DNA from 3 places in the Pseudomonas sp. MF7453 genome. Region 2 is predicted to be linked to each of the others. Evidence: riboswitches for the same ligand, from Rfam matches in the RefSeq annotation. Region 2 holds a riboswitch; each other region holds the start of a gene.

What was found. Region 2 has a riboswitch for cobalamin ahead of cobW (cobalamin biosynthesis protein CobW). Riboswitches for the same ligand answer to the same signal wherever they lie in the genome.
Region 1: linked by a shared signal. The riboswitch ahead of JFT63_RS01120 (ABC transporter substrate-binding protein) and the one ahead of cobW (cobalamin biosynthesis protein CobW) in region 2 are both predicted to bind cobalamin.
Region 3: linked by a shared signal. The riboswitch ahead of cobO (cob(I)yrinic acid a,c-diamide adenosyltransferase) and the one ahead of cobW (cobalamin biosynthesis protein CobW) in region 2 are both predicted to bind cobalamin.

Annotation. Positions count from the first base shown of each region.
Region 1 is NZ_JAEKCN010000001.1:252,036-254,230, reverse strand. Features, by position in the region: gene JFT63_RS01125 (DNA/RNA non-specific endonuclease) at 1-776, shown strand, start outside; cobalamin riboswitch at 896-1,088, shown strand; gene JFT63_RS01120 (ABC transporter substrate-binding protein) at 1,204-2,195, shown strand, end outside.
Region 2 is NZ_JAEKCN010000002.1:115,692-117,886, forward strand. Features, by position in the region: gene cobN (cobaltochelatase subunit CobN) at 1-73, opposite strand, end outside; gene cobW (cobalamin biosynthesis protein CobW) at 76-1,137, opposite strand; cobalamin riboswitch at 1,231-1,431, opposite strand; cobalamin riboswitch at 1,474-1,687, shown strand; gene JFT63_RS05380 (CbtB domain-containing protein) at 1,784-1,972, shown strand; gene JFT63_RS05375 (CbtA family protein) at 1,984-2,195, shown strand, end outside.
Region 3 is NZ_JAEKCN010000010.1:261,967-264,161, forward strand. Features, by position in the region: gene JFT63_RS17695 (PQQ-dependent sugar dehydrogenase) at 1-819, opposite strand, end outside; cobalamin riboswitch at 919-1,164, shown strand; gene cobO (cob(I)yrinic acid a,c-diamide adenosyltransferase) at 1,244-1,855, shown strand; gene JFT63_RS17705 (cobyrinate a,c-diamide synthase) at 1,852-2,195, shown strand, end outside.

The DNA of each region.
Region 1 (2,195 bases), on a different contig from region 2:
CCGACGACTTCCTCAGCGACTTCGTGGTGCCATGGCCCACGGTTGACCAGCCACTGGCGGGCGACGTGCAACCCAAGCGCCTGGACTACACGCATTTCTCCATCACAATGTCGCGCGCTCGACGACTGGCGCTGTACGTGGGGGTAAATATCGACGGCGCCAAGCATGTGGACATCACCCGCAACAATGACACCTGGGCCTACGATGGTCGCTTGCCCCTGGAGGCGCAGGTAGGTGAAGACCTTTATGCCGGCAATGGCCTGGACCGCGGCCACCTGGTACGGCGCCAGGATCCCAATTGGGGCGACGAGGCGACCACCGCCAACTTCGACACCTTTCACTTCACCAATTGCTCACCCCAAATGAGCGGCTTCAACCAGAAGACCTGGCTGGAACTCGAAGACTACATTCTCGACAACACCCAGCGCTGGAAAGCTCGGGCCACGGTGTTCAGCGGCCCGGTGTTCAGCGACAACGACCGCGTTTATCGCGGGGTAAAAATCCCCCAGGCATTCTGGAAAGTGGTGGCCTACCTCAGCGACGACGGCAAACCGTCCGCCAGTGCCTACATGATCGACCAGCGCCGCGAGCTGGATCAGTTGGACCTGGTGTTCGGCCAACTCAGAACCTACCAGCGCAGCGTGATCGCGATCGAACAATTGACCGGCATCCGCTTCGCCAACCTGGCCGACTACGACGGGTTCAGCAATGAAGAGCGCGCCACAGGCACCCGGATCGAAGCGCTGATCCGCGGCCCCCAGGATATTCGGCTCTGACGCTTCTTTTGTAGGAGCGAGCTTGCTCGCGAAGAACAGGAAAGCGCCGCGGGGCATCAGGTGCCCAGCGTTATCGTTGACGACCTTCGCAAGCAAGCTCGCTCCTACAGGGGGTGATCGCTTACCATACGGCCGCCGGTTCCCGTATGGGACTAACAGGGAATTCGAAACGCCGCACGCGGCGTGAACCGAAACTGCCCCCGCAACTGTAGATGCCGAGCCTGCCCTTGAATGCCACTGGACCACGTCCGGGAAGGCGGGGCATGGCGACGACGCATCAGTCAGGAGACCTGCCGGCCCAGCTAACTCACTAACCGGCGGGGTGTCCGGGAAGGACATCCTGGCCCTGCGCTTCAGCAGCCTCCATGGGCGTATTTCCGAGCCGTACCTCCCCTGCTGCACCTACGGTTCACAAGGAGATCGCCTCATGCTGCCACGCGTTACCGCCCTGATCGCAGGCTTGAGTGTGTGTGCCCTGGCGCAAGCCGCGCCCACTCAGTACCCGCTGACCCTGCAAAACTGCGGCAGCACCCTGACCTTCCAGCACGCCCCCGCCCGCAGCGTCACCATCGGCCAGGCCGCCACCGAGATGCTCTACGCCCTGGGCGTGGGCGACAAGGTGGTCGGCACTTCGCTGTGGTTCAACAACGTGGCGGCGCAGTACAAGGCCCAGGACGACCGCATCGAGCGCCTGGCCAACAACGAGCCCAGCTTCGAAGCCGTACTCGCCAAGCGCCCGCAACTGGTGGCCGCCGAGCTGGAATGGGTGGTGGGCCCCCAAGGCGTGGTTGGTACCCGTGAGCAGTTTCATGAACTGAAGATCCCCACCTACCTGTTGCCGTCCGACTGCGAAGGCAAGGACAACCTGGTGGGTGCCGACGGCACGCGATTGGAGCCCTTTCGCATCGAGACGATCTACCAGAGCCTTCACCAACTGGCGCAGATTTTCGACGTGCAGGATCGCGGCCAACAACTGACCGACGAACTCAAGGCGCGCCTGGCCAAATCCGTCGCCACGGCCCAGGGCAAGGGCTTGCAGCAAGCCAGCGCACTGGTGTGGTTCTCCAGCGCCGAAATGGCCAGCGACCCTTACGTAGCTGGTCATAAGGGTGTGCCGCAATTCATGCTGCAAACCCTTGGCCTGCGTAACGTGGTGCAGTCCGATGAGGAGTGGCCCGCTGTCGGCTGGGAAACCATCGCCAAGGCCAATCCCACCTTCCTGGTGATCGCACGCATGGACCGCCGTCGCTACCCGGCCGACGACCATGAAAAGAAACTCGCCTTCCTGCGCAGCGACCCCGTGACCCGCAATATGGACGCGGTGAAAAACAACCGCATCATCATCCTCGACGCTCTGGCCTTGCAGGCGAGCCTGCGCACCTTCGAAGGCCTTGAACAACTGGCCGCCGCCATCGACGG
Region 2 (2,195 bases):
CGGGGGTTTGGCCAAGGTCGGCGATATTGTCGTCCGCGACGAAACCACCGGGCTGGGTCCTGAGCAGGTGCATGGTTAAACGCTGAGGGCAGCGCGCAATTGCGCTTCAAGGCCGGCGGCGTCCAGCTCTTGGCCGATCAGCACCAGGCGCGTGGTGCGCGCTTCATCGGCGCCCCAGGCGCGGTCGAAGTGCTTGTCAAAGCGTGTGCCCACACCCTGGATCAGCAGGCGCATCGGCTTGTTTGGGATAGCTGCAAAGCCTTTCACACGCAAAATGCCGTGCTGCACCACCAATTGGGTCAGGGCGTCGAGCAACAGGGCTTCGTCGGCTTGCGGCAAGTCGATGGAGATGGAGTCGAACGCGTCGTGGTCGTGGTCGTCTTCGCCTTCATGGTGCTGATCGTGATGGCTGTGGCGAGCGTCGATATGCTCTTCGGAGCTGGCGCCGAGGCCGATCAACACGTCCAGCGGCAGGCGGCCGCTGCTGGCTTCGATGACCTTCACCGCCGGCGGCAGTTCTTCGGCCACTTCCAGGCGCACACGGGCCAGGTCTTCGGCGCTGATCAGGTCGGCTTTGTTGAGGATCACCAGGTCAGCGCTGGCCAGTTGGTCGGCGAACAGTTCGTGCAACGGCGACTCGTGGTCCAGGTTGGGGTCAAGTTTGCGCTGGGCGTCGACCTGATCCGGGAAGGCGGCAAAGGTACCGGCGGCCACGGCCGGGCTGTCGACTACGGTGATCACCGCGTCAACGGTGCAGGCGCTGCGGATTTCCGGCCACTGGAAGGCTTGCACCAACGGCTTGGGCAGGGCCAGGCCCGAGGTTTCAATGAGGATATGGTCCAGGTCACCGCGACGGGCGACCAGTTCGCGCATCACCGGGAAGAACTCTTCCTGCACCGTGCAGCACAGGCAGCCGTTGGCCAGTTCGTACACGCGGCCGTTGGCTTCTTCCTCGGTGCAACCGATAGAGCACTGCTTGAGGATCTCGCCGTCAATGCCCAGCTCGCCAAATTCATTGACGATCACGGCAATGCGACGGCCCTGGGCGTTGTCGAGCATATGGCGCAGCAACGTAGTCTTGCCCGAGCCGAGGAAGCCGGTAACGATGGTGACGGGAAGTTTGGCCAGTGTTTTCATCGGATGCCCTTTGGGGCGGGCATACGGGACGACAGGCCCTGCGGCGGCGCGCAGCAGCGGATTTCGTCACCGGATCACCCCGCCCGGTTGAATTGAAAAATCGGTGACGAGGCAGGTCTCCTGGCTTGGGGCGTGCAGGTCTTGCGACCAACGTTGACTGCGCCTTCCCGCCGTCTCGGCAGTGGCATGGCAGTCAACTGAACCCTTCACAGTTGCGGGGGCAGCCGCGGCTTGAACCGCGTTCCCTTCTTAGCTTCGGCGTGGGGCCGAAGAACCTCGAAGGTGCAAGGCTACAGGGGCTCGCGGCATTTGACTACCGTCCCCGGCCCATGCTCTCCTACACATCTTGTTTCGGGTGCCCTTCACAGGGTGAAACGGGAAACCGGTGCGTCATACCCCTATGACAAATCCGGTGCTGCCCCCGCAACGGTAAGCGAGCGAAGCGTCACGGCCACTGTGCTTTTGCATGGGAAGGCGATGCTTTTCAGGCGCACTCTGTCCAGAGCCGCCCCTCGCAAGCCCGGAGACCGGCCCGAAAAAATCAGATAACAAACCCGCGGTGGGCGGGCGCTGTTCGAACCCTGCGTGCCTGGCGCGTGGGGTTTGCATGCGCTCGTTTCACCCTGACACCTGAAAGGGACGCGCCATGTCGATCATCAGCAGCACTACGCCCTCCGCAAGCAGCACCACCACGTTGAGTCAACGCCTGAGCGCTGCGATCGGCGCGGCAATCCTGGGTGCGTGCCTTGTGTACTTCGCCGGTTTTTCGCATATCGAGGCGGTGCATAACGCGGCCCACGATACCCGCCACAGCGCCGCGTTCCCTTGCCACTGAGGCCTGCCGACATGATCAAACGTATTGCGCAAACCGCAGGTTTCACCGGCCTGCTGGCCGCCCTGCTGCTGACCCTGCTGCAAAGCTTGTGGGTCTCGCCGTTGATTTTGCAGGCCGAAACGTATGAAAAGGCTCCTGTAGCGACCGAAGTTGCCCACGAACACGGCGCAGGTGCCGCTGCACATAGCCACGACGCCGAAGCCTGGGAGCCGGAAGATGGCTG
Region 3 (2,195 bases), on a different contig from region 2:
CAGCTTGCCGCTCTGTGGCTCCCAGGCCATGCCGTTGGGGTTGCGCAGGCCGGAGGCGAAAATGCGGTGCTGGCCGGTCGCGCGATCAACTTCCCAGATAGCAGCGCGGCCTTGCTCGGCATCCAGGCCGTTTTCGCCAACGTTGCTGTTGGAGCCGACGCTCACATACAGCTTGCTGCCGTCCTTGCTGGCCACCACGTTTTTGGTCCAGTGATGGTTCAAGGGGCCGCCTGGCAAATCCACGACTGTGGTGCCTTGGGACGTGATTGCGGTTTCACCCGGCTGATAGGGAAAGCGCAGCAACTTGTCCGAGTCCGCCACGTACAGATCGTTGCCCACCAGTGTCATGCCAAACGGCGAATTCAGATTTTGCAGAAATACCGTACGCGTTTCGGCCACGCCGTCATGATCGGCATCGCGCAGCAGCGTGATGCGGTTCGGGCTGGGCACACCGGCACCGGCGCGGCCCATGACTTTTTCCATCACCCAGCCGCGCACGCCTTTGGAGTCGTCTGGCTTGGGCGGCGCATTGGTCTCGGCCACCAGCACGTCGCCGTTGGGCAGCACGTAGAGCCAGCGTGGGTGATCCAGGCCTTCGGCGAAGGCGGCCACTTGGGTGCCGGCGGCAGCCGTTGGCTTGGCGCCTTCAGGCCAACCGATCGCCGGGGCGATGTTGACGGTGGGAATCAGCGTCTTGTTCGGCTCCGGCAGTTTGGGCGAGGGCCCGGTGCCATCCGCGACTTGCAGGGTGGAGCTTTCGCCGCAGGCGGCGAGGCTGCCGGTGAGCATGATCAGTAAGGCCAATCGGGTTTTAGGCATGGTTTTCTCCTTGATACCTGTAAGGGTAGAGAAGCACGCTGTACGGATGGTTCAAGTACAAGGCCAGCTTTAATTGACGCTCCACCCCCAACCCACTAACCTTCGCGGCTTGTTCCAGGTGCTCTGTGGCGCGCGCGTCGACAGAGTGAAACAGGGAAGCCGGTGAGTGAGCGCACTTGTACACAGTGCTGCCGCGATTCCGGCGCTGCCCCCGCAACGGTAAATGAGTCAAGACGGTGCTGTTTGCCACTGTATCGCCCGCGATATGGGAAGGCGCGCCCTCGGCTGCTTCGATAAGACGCGCCACTCATGAGTCCGGAGACCGGCCTTGAACATTCAACAGCATCACGGTGGGCGATGCTTGGCTGTCTGTTTTTTCTTTTTCCTGCCCGCCGTTTTTGTCCAGCCCCAACGGAGAGCTGCCATGACCGATTCCCCCGACCGCGACGAACGCCACCTGGCGCGCATGTTGCGCAAAAAAGCCGTAATCGACGAGCGCATCGCCAATTCGCCGAATGAGTGCGGCTTGTTGCTGGTATTGACCGGCAACGGCAAAGGCAAGAGCAGCTCGGCCTTCGGCATGTTGGCCCGCGCCATGGGCCACGGCATGCAGTGCGGTGTGGTGCAGTTCATCAAGGGCCGCAACAGCACGGGCGAAGAGCTGTTCTTCCGGCGCTTCCCCGAGCAGGTGCGCTTCCACGTCATGGGCGAAGGCTTCACCTGGGAAACCCAGGATCGCCAACGTGATATCGCCGCCGCCGAAGCGGCCTGGGCGGTGTCCCGGGCGATGCTCAATGACGCGTCCATTCGCCTGGTGGTGCTGGACGAACTGAACATCGCCCTCAAGCACGGCTACCTCGACCTGGATCAGGTCCTCAGCGACCTGCAAGCCCGCCCGCCGATGCAGCATGTGGTGGTCACTGGCCGGGGCGCCAAGCCTGAATTGATCGAAATGGGCGACACCGTCACCGAAATGGGCATGCTCAAGCACGCGTTCCAGGCCGGTATCAAGGCACAGAAGGGCGTCGAACTTTGAATCAGCCCCGCCAATGCCCGGCCGTATTGATCGCCGCTCCGGCGTCCGGCCAGGGCAAAACCACGGTCACCGCCGCGCTGGCCCGTTTGCATCGCAATTTGGGGCGCAAGGTGCGCGTGTTCAAATGCGGGCCGGACTTTCTCGACCCCATGATCCACGAGCGCGCCAGCGGTGCGCCGGTGTATCAATTGGACATGTGGATGGTGGGCGAGCAGGAAAGTCGTCGTCTGCTGTGGGAAGCGGCGGGGGAGGCCGACCTGATCCTGATCGAAGGCGTGATGGGGCTGTTCGACGGCACCCCCTCCAGCGCCGACCTGGCGCGGCACTTCGGCGTACCGGT